Regions from separate parts of the Janthinobacterium sp. PLB04 genome, predicted to be linked through region 2. Evidence: predicted binding sites of a transcription regulator. Region 2 holds the regulator's gene; the other holds the start of a gene.
What was found. Region 2 encodes FNR, which switches genes on or off when oxygen is low (the NO sensors DNR and NnrR bind a similar motif). Its sites were predicted from a motif close to TTGATNNNNATCAA; they were not measured.
Positions count from the first base shown of each region.

Region 1 (6,900 bases), 2.5 Mb from region 2:
AACTGGAAATCGAAGCGGCGCTCGACGAACCCATGGCTTGCGTGCCGTCGGACAAGCTGGGCCGCGCCAAGCGCCTCGATGATGCCCAGGGCCGCTACATCGAATTTTGCAAGGGCACCTTCCCGAACGAGCTGGACTTGCGCGGTCTGAAGATCGTCGTCGATTGCGCGCACGGCGCCGCCTACCATATCGCGCCGCACGTCTTCCATGAACTGGGCGCGGAAGTCATCGCCATCGGCAACAAGCCCGACGGCTTCAACATCAATGCGGGCTTCGGCGCCACGGCAACCAAGGCCATGGCCGAAGCCGTCGTCGAGCATGGCGCGGACCTCGGTATCGCCCTTGACGGCGACGCCGACCGCCTGATCATGTGCGACGCCACCGGGCGTCTGTATAACGGCGATGAGTTGTTGTACGTCATGGTCAAGGACCGCCTGGCGACAGGCGCCGTGGCCGGTGCCGTCGGCACCTTGATGACGAATATGGCGCTGGAAGTGCTGTTCAAGCAGCAGGGCATCGGCTTTGCGCGCGCCAAGGTGGGCGACCGCTACGTGCTGGAAGTCATGAAGGAAAAAGGCTGGATCCTGGGCGGCGAAGGTTCCGGCCATTTGCTGTGCCTGGACAAGCACACGACGGGCGACGGCATCGTCTCCGCGCTGCAAGTATTGTCCGCGCTCAAGCGCAGCGGCCAAAGCCTGCAGCAATGCCTCGCCGAGCTGGTGCTGTTCCCGCAAACCCTGATCAACCTGCGCGTGGCGCCCGGTTTCGACTGGCAGAAAAATGCCGCCATGGTGGCCGAGAAGGAACTGGTCGAGGCCGAGCTGGGCGACACGGGCCGCGTGCTGATCCGCGCTTCGGGCACGGAACCGCTGATCCGCGTAATGGTGGAAGCGAAAGACAAGGAGAAGGCCGAGTCGATGGCGCGCCGCATCGCCGATAAAGTGACCGCGTGACAGGCAGGAACCGATAGTTATTTCCATCTAATTCGTCTATGGCAATTGACGAAATTGGGTGGGGGCGTTATTATCTTGTCTTCGGAGTGTGGCGCAGCCCGGTAGCGCACCTGGTTTGGGACCAGGGGGTCCAAGGTTCGAATCCTTGTACTCCGACCAAAGTCATAAGCGGGCTGTCAGAAATGACAGCCCGTTTTCTATTCCGCGCTGGCATTTCATTGCTGGCGCGCATGGATTAAAATACTGCACCTCTCCGCCCATCGTTCAACGGATAGGACAACGGTCTTCTAAACCGTGAATGGGGGTTCGATTCCCTCTGGGCGGACCAGTTTCATACTGGCCACGATCATGCGGCGGCAAGCTGCCGCAACGCAGCTCCTCTTTCCCTCCATTCGGTTTTCGCGCAGCTGCTCACGGCTGCGCAAACAGTACCACGCTCAGCAAATACAGCAGTGGCGCCGCGCACAGCAGCGCCGAGCATGCCGAAATGATTTTTCTGTTGGCCAGTCGGGCCAGGCGCAGTCGTTCCCGCACGGGCAGGTGCTGGCGGAGCACCTTGCGTGCGCGTGGCTGAAACGGTTGTTCATGCATGAGGACTTCCTCGTCGGTCGGCAGTGGATGCCGCCAAGCATAGCGAGGGGAGTCTAAAAATAGTGTAAACAGTGGGCGTGGCGCCGCAAGTGCGGCGTAAACAGGCCGCGCGTGTGGAGGGCGGCAGCAGGCGCTGGTGCGCCGCTGCCGTTCATGCTGTTTACTTTCCTTGGCGGCGGCGTGCCAGGAAGCCCAGCAGGCCCAGGCCGGCGAGCAGCATGGCATAGGTTTCAGGTTCCGGCACGGCGGAAATGAAGGCCCTGTAATTGCTCAGATCCTTGGGCAGGCCCGCCACCGTGAAGGTAGTGCCGGCAGCCACGGGAGCGGCCCAGTGGAACACCAGTTCGCCTTTGCCGAAGTGGATGGCCAGGTAGTCATAGGCGGCCGCGCTCGTATAGGAATTGACACCGCCACTCAAGCCTGCCGTGGTGCCGGCAGTGCAGCCCGAAGTGGCGTTGTCGCAATACGAGACGGCGGCGCCCAGGCTGGTGCCGAACACGCCATTGATATAACCCTGGATGTCCGAGGGACTCTGTGGTACCAGGTTATCGTCATAATATTTCACCTGCAGTGCCGGCGATGGTGAATAGGTGACGGTGCTGCCGGCGATGACGAAACCGCTGGCCGGACCCACATCCACCCAGGTGGCCGCTTGCGCCGCACTTGCCAGTACAGTCATTGCGGCCAGCATGGATGCCTTGATGGCAATGCTCTTTATGCTTTTCATGAAAATCCCCTTGTGCTTGAGACAGTCGCTTCATGGTGTCGGGACGCGTCCCTGCATGCCGGGGAAGTCATCCCATTGCCCGTTTTTAGCTGCTTTTACCTATTTCCTGCGCGTAGTGAATACGCATATGAAAGCTTACTCTTGATATAAATTAATACAATTTTAATAATTCTATTGGTTGGCTTGACAACATCGTATATGGCTATGTTTGGCTGTGCCAGCGATAGCCACCATGAGGTTGGGAAATGGCGTGACAAGGACGCCAGTTTGTGCCGGCGGCGTCTTGCCTTGGGGAAGGGAGGGGGGAGTGTCAGTCGCTGTTGTTGCTGACGCCAAATAGGCGATCCTTGGCGTTGAGCAGCTTTTGCACCTTGGCGCCCATTTTCATCAGCTGCGCCATCGATTCGGGCGACAGGCGCTGCAAGTCGTCGAACCAGGTGTTGGCCAGGTCGACCAATTCATACATTTCGCGCATGCGCTCTTGCGCATACTGGTCCACGGGTTCCGTGGCCGGCGCCAGCAGCGATTCGCGCAGCACCGTCAGGGTGGGCGCCACTTCGCGGCGGCGGCGCTCGGCGGCCACCACGCGGAAGATTTGCCACACATCGCCCAGCGAGGAAAAATACTCGCGCCGGTCGCCGGGAATGCGCGACTGGCGTATCAAGCCCCAGCCCTGCAATTCCTTGAGGCCGATGCTCACGTTCGAACGTGAAAAACTCAGGTGTTCCGCGATTTCATCCGCGTGTAAAGGATGCTCCGCGACAAACAACAAGGCGTACACTTGCCCCACCGTACGGTTAAAGCCCCAGCGGCTGCCCATCTCGCCAAAATGGCTGACGAAGGTCAGGATCAGCGGCGTCATTTGGATATGTTGAGTTTTCATAATTATCTGAATTTTTTCACGCCACACCCGCAGGGTCAATTGATATATGTCATGTTTCGCAGTATTATACAAAATATCGAATTTACAGAAAATTCTGAAAACTCAAGAAGTATAGAAGATGCCGACCACGCCCTTGTCCTTGCCCCGCTTTATTCTTCCCCGTATCGCCAGCCTGGCGCAGGGCGGTGCCGCCTTGCTGTGGCTGCCACAAGCGGCCTTGCTGGCCTGGGCCGTGCAAGCCATGCAGGGCGGTGCGCCCTGGCGCGCGGCCCTGCTGCCGGCCGCTGGCGTGCTGCTGCTGGGTGTGCTGCGCGCCGGCTGCGAAGCGTGGGGCGCGCGGCGCATGTATGCGGCGGCGCGCGAGCACCTGTCGACCTTGCGCGCGCAAGTGGCGCAAGCGCTGGCGCAGCGTTCGCCGCTGGACCGCCAGCGCGCCCAGTCGGGCCAGGCGGCCAGCATCATCGCCGAACAGGCCGAAGCCATCGTGCCGTATCTGGTGCGCTACAAGCCGGCACGCTGGAAAGTCATGCTCGTGCCGCTCGTGATCCTCGCCGTGGTGACGCCGCTGTCGTGGATCGCCGCCTTGATCCTGCTCATCGCTGCGCCCCTGATCCCCGTCTTCATGGCCCTTGTCGGCATGGGCGCGCAAGCTGCCAGCCGCGCACAGATGGTGGAAATGGGCAGCATGAACGCATTTCTGCTGGACCGCCTGCGCGGCCTGGCCACCTTGCGCGCGCTCGACGCCGTCGACGCCACGGCTGAACGGCTGGACGCCTCGTCGCAATCCGTGCGCCGGCGCACGATGGTGGTGCTGCGCATCGCCTTTTTGTCGTCCGCCGTGCTGGAACTGTTTTCCGCGCTGGGAGTGGCCATGGTGGCGGCGTTTATCGGTTTCTCCTTATTGGGCAGCATCAATTTCGGCACCTGGGGCCGGGAACTGAACCTGGGGCAGGGCTTGTTCATCCTGCTGCTGGCGCCGGCGTTTTTCGAGCCCTTGCGCGAACTGGCCGCCGTCTGGCATGACAAGGCAGCCGGCGAAGCGGGCCTGGCCGGCTTGCATGACCTGGCGGGCGAGGGCGTGCCCCTGCCTGGCGCGCAGGTACTGCCTGCCGCCGTCTCCGCCGCCGCCATGGCGGTGGCGGCACCGCCCGCCGTGGAGCTCCGGCAATTGCGCTTTGCCCATCCCGGCGAGGCCCCCGTGTTCGACGGTTTCGACTTGAAGGTGCTTGCCGGCGAGCACGTGGCCCTGCTGGGCGCCAGCGGCGCCGGCAAGACCACCTTGCTATCCTTGCTGGCCGGCTTGCTGCCCGCCAGCGGCGGCGAGATCCGCATCGGCGGCGTGCGCCTGACCGACAGCACGGTCAATACCTTGCGCCAGCGCATGGCCTGGATGGGGCAGCGCCCGCACGTGTTTGCCGCGTCCGTCAGCCAGAATGTGACCCTGGGCCGCGTTGGCGCGAATGCCGCGCAAGTGACGCAGGCCCTGCACCTGGCCGACCTGGCTGCCGTGGCGCAGGCGCAGCCGGCCGTCATGCTCAGCGATGGCGGCCAGGGCTTGTCCGGCGGCGAAGCCGTGCGCCTGGCCCTGGCCCGCGTGGCCCTGCATCCGCATGCCGACCTGCTGCTGGTCGATGAACCGACGGCGCACCTGGACAGCGAAACGGCGGCGCGCGTGACGGATGCCTTGCTGGCACTGGCGAAAGGCAAGACGATGATCGTCGCCACACACGACCCCGTACTGGCTGGCCGCCTGCAGCGCACGGTGCAGGTCGATGCCCGAGTCCTGGTACAGGAGCAGCAGGCATGAAAAATTCACTGATACGCAACCCCGTCCTGCGCCAGTTGCTGCTGGCCCAGCCCGGCAAGCTGATCGGCGGCGCCTTGCTGGCGGCCCTGACGGCGGTGTCCGGTATGGCCTTATTGGGCTTGTCCGGCTGGTTCATCACGGCCACCTCGATCGCCGGCCTGCATGCTTGCACCGCGATCCTGTTCGACGTGTTCGGACCGTCGGCCGGCATCCGCCTGCTGGCCATTGGCCGCACGGGCTCGCGCTATGCGGAGCGCCTCGTTACGCACGACGCCACGTTCGCCGCGCTGGCCAGCATCCGCGTGCGGCTGTTCCGCGGCTGGTCGCGCCCGGAAGCGGCCAGCCGCCTGTTGCGCCAGCCCGCCAAGCTGCTGTTCCGCCTGACGGCCGATATCGATGCGCTCGAATCGCTGTACTTGCGCCTGCTGGTGCCCGCCTTCACGGCCTTGTGCGCGGCCTTGCTGGCCGGCGTGGCGCTGGGCGTGATGCAGTGGCAGCTGGGCCTGGGCCTGGCCGCATGGCTGCTGGCCGCCGGCGGGGGCATCAGCTGGATCGTCGCGCAGCGCGCCCGCCGTCCCGCCATCGTGCGTTCGCGCGCCATTGAAAAATTGCGTTCGGGCACCATCGACCTGGTGGCGGGCCAGACGGATCTGGTGATGGCGGGCCGCATCGACGCCCAATGCGCGGCGTTGGCGCAGATCGACCGCTCGCTGGCGCAAGCCGATTTTGCCCTGCTGCGCCTGGAGACGGCTGCCGGCGCCGCGTATGGCGTGGCGGGCAGTGCGACCCTGGCTGGCGTGCTGCTGGCCGTGGCCGCGCTGCTGGAGCAGCAGGCGCTGAACGTGCCGCTGGCGGCCCTGGCCCTGCTGATCGCCCTGACGGCCGTGGAACCGTTTGCGGGACTGCGCCGCGGCGCGCTGGAAGCGGGCCGCATGCTGCTGGCCATGCGCCGTCTGGCGCCGCGCCTGGCTGGACGGGACGTAGCGGTGCCGCCCGTGGATGCCGCGCCGGGCTTGCGCCTGGAACGCGTGAGCGCCGCGCATGCGGGCAGCCATGTGGCCATCTTGCATGACGTATCGCTGCACATCGCGGACGGCGAGCGCGTGGCCTTGATCGGCCCCAGCGGTGCGGGCAAGTCGACCTTGCTGGCCATCGCCGCGCGCGAGCTGGCACCGCTGTCGGGCACGGTAGCCGCGCCGCGCGCCTGCCTGTTTACGCAGAAGACGGAATTGTTCCAGGACAGCTTGCGCGACAACCTGCGTCTGGCGGATCCGTCCGCCAGCGATGAACGCCTGTGGGAAGCGCTACAGGCGGCCGGCCTGGACGACGAAGTGCGGGCCTTCGCGGACGGCTTGGGCACCATGCTGGGCGAGGGCGGCCTGGGCTTGTCGGGCGGCCAGGCGCGGCGTTTGGCGCTGGCGCGGCTGTTCCTGCACGAGTCGACCTTGTGGCTGCTCGACGAAGCGACGGAAGCGCTGAATGCGGGGACGGCAAGCGACGTCTTGCAGCGCCTGCGGATGCGCAGCGAAGGGCGCAGCTTGCTGATCGCAACCCACTTGCGGCGCGAAGCGGCGCTGGCGGACCGGCTGCTGCGCATCCGCGACGGCCGCATCGTCGAAGAGCTGCGGCGCGGCACGGATGGCTTCGAAGCGGCCCTGGCGGGCTTGCGGGGGGATTAACAAGAACGGAGACAGGCGGTACCGCAGGCCAGCCTGAAGGCAGCGGAACCAATCGAATCGCATCAGATAGATACCAAGTTTACAATTACAGTAGGGAAACACCAAGGAAATCATATGGACTTCGATATTGTCGCTTTATCCAGACTGCAGTTCGCGCTGACAGCTCTGTACCACTTTATATTTGTTCCGCTGACGATCGGCCTGTCAGTGATCCTCGCCATCATGGAGACGGTTTACGTGATGACGAACCGCCCCATCTG
Region 1 covers NZ_CP088968.1:2,767,837-2,774,736, forward strand. Annotated here, with positions in the region: gene glmM (phosphoglucosamine mutase) at 1-953, shown strand, start outside; tRNA gene LSO07_RS12320 (tRNA-Pro) at 1,036-1,112, shown strand; tRNA gene LSO07_RS12325 (tRNA-Arg) at 1,207-1,281, shown strand; gene LSO07_RS12330 (hypothetical protein) at 1,365-1,544, opposite strand; gene LSO07_RS12335 (PEP-CTERM sorting domain-containing protein) at 1,705-2,271, opposite strand; gene LSO07_RS12340 (GbsR/MarR family transcriptional regulator) at 2,582-3,133, opposite strand; gene cydD (thiol reductant ABC exporter subunit CydD) at 3,273-4,961, shown strand; gene LSO07_RS12350 (amino acid ABC transporter ATP-binding/permease protein) at 4,958-6,640, shown strand; gene LSO07_RS12355 (cytochrome ubiquinol oxidase subunit I) at 6,755-6,900, shown strand, end outside.
Region 1: cydD (thiol reductant ABC exporter subunit CydD) is a predicted target of FNR. The motif match lies at 3,194-3,207, and genes of this name have one in related genera.

Region 2 (6,900 bases):
GCGTGACGGCGATCTTCAAGGCATCCAGCGTGATTCTGGGCGTGCCCGCCTAAACCCAAAGCAAGGACTGGGGTCGTACCCTGAGGGTACGACCCCGGCCTTTATCTCTTGGGTTCAAACGAGCTTAATCCTTCAGCCTGGACAACCAATCCGTCGCCGCCGCCAGCGCCTGCTCCAGTTCCTGCGCCGTGTGCGCCAGCAGCGCCGGCACCTCGTCCAGGCGGCCCGCGTCGATGGCTTCCTCGGTGGCGAACGCGGCGCGGATCAGGCGTTTCGTGCCCAGGGTGCCCACGGAGCCGCGCACGCCGTGCAGGATGCGCGCCACGTCGCTGTGGCGGCCCGATTGCAACGCTGTTTCGGCGTCGCGCACGGGCGTCATGCCCTTGTTCAGCGCGTCTTCCACCATGCGCCGCAGCACGCCGCGCCCCTTCGCGTCGCGTCCCATCACGCGCATCAGCGGCGCCATGGAAAACACTTCTTCATCGGCGACGCGTACCGGCTCGGCCGCCTGCACTTGCGGGCGCTTGGGCAGGTGGCGCAGGATGACTTCCATCATCTCTTCCACCACCACGGGCTTGGCGATGAAGTCGCTGATGCCGGCCGTCATGCAGCGCTCGCGCTCGGACGCCAGCACGCCGGCCGTCATGGCGATCACGGGCAGGTTCAGGCGCAGTTCCGTGCGGATGATGTGGGTGGCGCTGAAACCGTCCATGACGGGCATCTGCATGTCCATCAGCACGATGTCGTAGCGCAGCGCTTCCGTGCGCAGCCGTTCCACGGCTTGCAAGCCGTCGCCCACCACGTCCAGGGTGGCGCCCATGTGTTCGAGGATGCCGCGCGCCACGGCCTGGTTCAAATGATTGTCTTCCACCAGCAGGAAATGCACGCCGGCCAGTTCCGTGCCCAGCGGCTGGTGCAGGATGCGCTGCTCGCCGCCGTCATTCTTGGCGATCAGCGCCTGGTGCAGGGCATCGAACAGGCTGGAGCCCGTGATCGGCTTCATCAGCACGACATCGGCCTCGGCCGCGCTGGAGATTTCCTCCAGGTGGTTGCGGGCGAAGGCGTTGACCATCACCACGATGGGCTGGCGCTGGCCGCTGGCCGCCTGGCGGATGGCCTTGGCCGTGGCCAGTCCGTCCATCACGGGCATGTGCCAGTCGGCCAGCACCACGTCATACGGCTGCTGCTGCGCCAGGCGTTCGCGGTACAGTTCGATGGCGGCAAAGCCGGAGTCCACTTCGTCGGCCAGCCAGCCCCACGCCTCGATCAGCTTGACGATCAGTTCGCGCGTGGTGCGGTTGTCGTCGGCCACCAGCAGGCGCAGCTGGCCCAGGGCCGGCGTGCGCCGCGTTTCGGCCGGCTGCGCCAGCATCTCGAAGGGCACGCTGAACCAGAAGCGGCTGCCCTTGCCTTCGCTGCTGGCGACGGCGATGTCGCCGCCCATCATGTGGATCAGCTGCTTGCTGATGGCCAGGCCCAGGCCCGTGCCGCCGAAGCGCCGCGTGATGCTCTGGTCGCCCTGCGAAAACGCGGCAAACAGCTGCTGTTGCTGCAGTTCCGTCATGCCGATGCCCGTGTCGCGCACTTCGAAGCGCAGCCAGGCGCGCCCGTTTTCGCTCTCGGCCAGGCTGACGGCCACCACCACTTCGCCGCTCTCGGTAAACTTGATGGCGTTGCCGGCCAGGTTGACGAGAATTTGCTGCAGGCGCTGGGCGTCGCCCACGAGGCGCCGCGGCACGTCGGGCTCGACGGCGATGGCCAGTTCCAGTTCCTTTTCGCCCGCATTCATCGTCATCGTCGTGGCCAGGGTATTCATGACTTCGTCGAGGTCGAATTCGACGGGTGACAATTCCATGCGGCGCGCCTCGATCTTCGAATAGTCGAGTACATCGTTGAGGATGCCCAGCAGCGACTGGCCCGCCACTCTGACCATGGTCAGGTACTTGCGCTGTTCCGTGTCGAGCCTGGTATTGCCCAGCAAATACACCATGCCCAGCACGGCATTGAGGGGCGTGCGGATTTCATGGCTCATGTTGGCCACGAAATCGCTCTTTGCGCGGTTGGCCGCCTCGGCCCGGTCGCGTTCCTGCTCCAGCTCCGCCGCGCGCGCTTCGAGTTCCTGCTGCAGGCGGTCGCGTTCGCTCATCAGGCCATTGAACGCTTCCGTCAGTTCGCCGATCTCGTCGCGCTGCTGTACCGGCACGGGGGTGAAACGGCTGCCGCTGGTGCGCAGGGCCAGCAGGGTGTCGCGCAGGCGCACCAGCGGCGACAGCAGGCGTACGGTGACCAAGCCCAGAACAAAGGCGGCCAGCAGCGAAGCGAGGATGCTCCACAGCACCAGCCGGTACAGTACGCCATCGAACGGTTCGAAGGCATCCTCGACGGGCAGCGAGGCGGCCAGCAGCCAGTTCACGGATTTCAGGCGCTTGAAGCTGTTGACGGCCGTGATGCCGCGGCTGTTGGTGCTGACCATGCTGCCTTCGCCATCCTCCTTCAGCAGCTGGGTGGTCGTCAGGTTGGCGTTCGGCTTGCGCGGCTGCAGCAAACGGCTGGTATCGGGGTGCAGCACATAGCGCGGCACGGCGCCGCGCGTGAGGATGAAGTAATAGCCGCTCTTGCCGATCTTTTCCGAGCGCAGGCGGCCCAGCAGATTGTCCTTGTACAGGCGCAGCACGCCGATCACCACGCCGGCCACCTGGCCATCGGCGGCCAGCACGGGCGCCACCATCTGCACGATGGGCATGCCGCTCGACTTGCCCAGCATCGGCTCGGTAATCATGGGCTGGCGCGTGCGCAGGACGGTCTGGAAATACTCGCGCTCGGCGACGTTGATGCCGGCGCGCCCCGCCACTTCCGGCATGTCGGCCACGATGGCGCCATGCGCATCGAGCACCAGCACGTCGTCGAACAGCACCAGCATCGAGCGGCGCGCATAGTATTCGCGCAGTTTGGCGGGCTGGGCGATCAGTTCCGGCGGCTGCTGCCTGGCCGTCAGGGTGACAATCTGCAGCAGCATGCCCAGCTTGTCGTCGAGCTCGGCAGCGGTGCGGCTGATCAGGGATGACTGCTGGCTCAGCAGTACTCGGGTGAAGTCGTCGCGCATGTGCTGCACCTGGATCATGGTGACCAGCGCGATCATGGCGATCGAGGTCAGGCTGGTGGCCAGCGCGACTTTTGCTTTAATGCCGAGAGGCTTCATGATTTCCTTTTCAGTGCCGGGCGGCACAGGCGGCAGATAATGCTGTCAGGAATTTTCCTATCAATACCCCAGCTTGGCAAGCGCCGCCGCGCAAATTGCCCGCCCCGTATGGGCTTTTGACGATGTTGCCATATAATTAAAGGCTGGACGTCGTTTATTCGCCGAATTTACGGTGAAATTGGCATACGGCAACCCTGTATGCAGCTGTATGCAGTAAACTTGTTGTTGCATTTTCTAAAAGGTACCGACATGACTGAAGCGCTACTCACTCCCACCTTGCCCACCGTGAACGTGGAGGCGTTGCGTGCACGATGCTCGACCTGCAGCATGCATCAATTGTGCCTGCCGATGGGCCTTGATGTGGGCGACATGGATAGGCTGGACCAGATCATCGGCCGCCGCCGCAAGATCGTGCGTGGGGCCTCGCTGTTCCGCATCGGCGACTCGTTCCAGAACCTGTACGCGATCCGCCTGGGGCACTTCAAGACCTACCAGATCAATCCGGGTGGCGAAGAGCAGGTGACGGGTTTCCAGATGGCCGGTGAACTGCTGGGCATGGATGCCATCAGCGCCGACCGCCACCACTGTAATGCCGTGGCGCTGGAAGACAGCGAAGTGTGTGAAATTCCGTTTTCCAGCCTGGAACAATTGCTGGGCAATATGCCGACCCTGCTGCGTCATTTCCACCGCATGATGAGCCAGGAAATCACGCGCGAGCAAAGCGTCATGCTATTGCTGGGCAATATGCAGGCGACCCAGCGTTTTGCCGCCTTCATCGTCAACCTGGCATCGCGCTATGAAGCACGCGGCTATTCGGGCAGCAATTTCCAGCTGCGCATGTCGCGCGAGGAAATCGGCAACTACCTGGGTCTGACCATCGAAAGCGTCAGCCGCTTATTGTCGAAATTCAAGAAGGAAGGCTGGCTGCGCGTCTCGAACCGCGAGATCGAAATCCTGCAGCCGGCCAAGTTGAAAGCCATTACGGCCGGTACGGACACCTGCAAGTAACAGCACCGTCAAAACCTGCTGCGCGTCGCGCTTTGCGGCCTGCGATGCTCGCTGGATCGGCGCGCCCGTGCATAGCACAGCTGCGCTTCTCAACCACAAATCACTGCCGCTCGCGACGGTTTTCCCGGCGCTGTACGTTAAAGCTCTTCATCCGCGTGCAGCGCGATGCTGCGTTGCAGGGGCCAGGTCCAGATGCCGGACAGGCGCCACTCGCGTTTGTCGTTTTCCACCAGCACTTGCCAGCGGCTGCGCTCGAGCATCGGCAGTGCTACGGAAAAATTGCCGGCCGCATCGGGCTGCACCAGCAGCTTGATATCCTTTTCGGGCAGGGTCGCATGCGCCAGGTGCAGCTGCAGCGGCGCCTGATAGGCCTTGCCGAAGCTGTGCACGGAACCACTGAGGCGCGCTGCAGCCACGTCATATGACAGGCGCGTATCCATGGCCAGGTCGCTGGCGATCGTGTCGCGCTTCAAATCCTGGTTGATCGCCTTGCCCTGCTTGTAATAATCGCCCACCACCAGCGCATCGGGCTGCGTAAACGCGATATAGCCCATGAAGCTGCCGACGACCACGGACAGGCCGGGACCGATCATCAGCAGCCATGGCCAGCGATGCTTGTACCACGGTGCAACGGGTGCTTGCAGTTTCAGACTGTCGGACATGATATTTCTCCTGTTTGATCAGCCAGCCCCCGCATGGGGACCGGCCTTCCTGCAACTTCGTGGCGGCGGCGAGGGCACCCGGTCCCCGTCCGCCTTTCCTTGTTAACGTGGCACGATGAATACCGCGCTTTCACGCACATGCAGCGATGGATCGTCCAGCGATTGCAATTCGATCGCAATCTTGTTCGAGCCCTTCTCGCCGACGCCGTGCGGCACGCGCAGGCGGATCGGCCAGCCCAGCGTTTCCGTCGGCTGCAAGGTCACTTCTTCGCGCGTCAGCAAGGTCAGGCCCGGCAAGCCGGAAGCGCTGATTTTAAAATGCTGGCTTTGCTCGGACGTATTCATGATCTGCAGGCGGTAGACGTTTTCGATCATGCCGTCCTCCACTTCGCGCCCCATCGAACCGCGATCGCGGATCACGTCCATTTTCAGGGGCGTGCGCAGGGCCAGCGAGGTACACACGGCGATGATGATCAGGGCCAGGATGGAAGTGTAGATCAAGACGCGCGGGCGCATGGCGCGCTGGCGTATCTGCTTCGAATTGAAGTTGTTTTCCATCGCATGGTCGGTGCTGTAGCGTATCAGGCCACGCGGCCGCTCGACCTTGTCCATCACGCTGTTGCAGGCATCGACGCAGGCGGCGCAGCCGATGCATTCATACTGCAGGCCGTTGCGGATATCGATGCCGGTCGGACACACCTGCACGCACAGGGTGCAGTCGATGCAATCGCCCAGCTTGTCGTTGTTGCCGGCCTTCTTGCTCATGGCGCCACGCGGTTCGCCGCGCTTGGCATCGTAGGTGATGATCAGCGTGTCCTGGTCGAACATGGCGCTCTGGAAGCGCGCGTACGGGCACATGTATTTGCACACCTGCTCGCGCAGCCAGCCCGCGTTGCCGTAGGTTGCAAGGCTGTAGAACAAGACCCAGAACCATTCCCAGGGGCCGAAATTGAGGGTGGTCACCGACTGCGCCAGTTCCTTGATCGGCGTGAAGTAGCCGACAAAGGTAAAGCCCGTCCACAGGGCGATGGCGCCCCATACCAGGTGCTTGGCCGTTTTCTTGAAGGCCTTGCGCACGGAGGGGCCCTGCTTGTCGAGGGCCATGCGCGCGCTGCGCGTGCCCTCGATGCGGCGTTCGACCCACAGGAAAATTTCCGTGTATACCGTTTGCGGGCAGGAGAACCCGCACCACACCCGCCCGGCAATGGCCGTGACGAGGAACAACAAATACGCACAGATGATCAGCAGGGCCGCCAGATAGATGAAATCCTGGGGCCACAGCACGACGCCGAAAATGTAGAACTTGCGCGTGGTCAAATCGAACAGCAGGGCTTGCCTGCCATTCCAGGTCAACCACGGCAAGCCGTAGAACGCCAGCTGGGTAAGCCATACGCATACCCATCGCCAGGTAGCGTAGCGTCCTTTGGCCTCGCGAGGGTAGATTTGCTCGCGGGCCGCATACATCTTGATGACTTGAGGTTCCATTTTTACTTTGCGGGTGCCTGCGGATTCGACAGGCTCCAGACATACGCCGACAGCACGTGTACCTTGGATTCGCCGAGGAAATCGCTGAAGGCCGGCATGGTGCTGCTGCGTCCCTTGCGTACGGTTTCCATGATGGTATCGGCGCTGCCGCCGTACAGCCAGGTCTTGTCCGTCAGGTTCGGCGCGCCGAGCATCTGGTTACCCTTGGCATCGGCGCCATGACAGGCCATGCAGGCGCCAAACTTGGCCTTGCCCAGCACGGACTTGACGGGATCCGAGGTCGAGCCGGACAGGCTCAGCACATAATGGGCCACGTTCTCGACATCCTTTTCGGAACCCAGGGCGGCGCCCATCGGTGGCATCTGCCCATTGCGGCCGTGCAGGATGGTGGTCTTGATGACGTCGGGTTCGCCGCCATACAGCCAGTCCTTGTCGGTCAGGTTGGGGAAGCCCTTGTTGCCGCGTGCATCCGAACCGTGGCATTGCGCGCAGTAGGTCAGGAACAGGCGCTGGCCGATGGCTTGCGCCTGCGGATCGGCGGCCACC
Region 2 covers NZ_CP088968.1:269,731-276,630, reverse strand. Annotated here, with positions in the region: gene LSO07_RS01095 (TOBE domain-containing protein) at 1-53, shown strand, start outside; gene LSO07_RS01090 (response regulator) at 125-3,199, opposite strand; gene fnr (fumarate/nitrate reduction transcriptional regulator Fnr) at 3,449-4,207, shown strand; gene LSO07_RS01080 (FixH family protein) at 4,345-4,869, opposite strand; gene ccoG (cytochrome c oxidase accessory protein CcoG) at 4,972-6,354, opposite strand; gene ccoP (cytochrome-c oxidase, cbb3-type subunit III) at 6,357-6,900, opposite strand, start outside.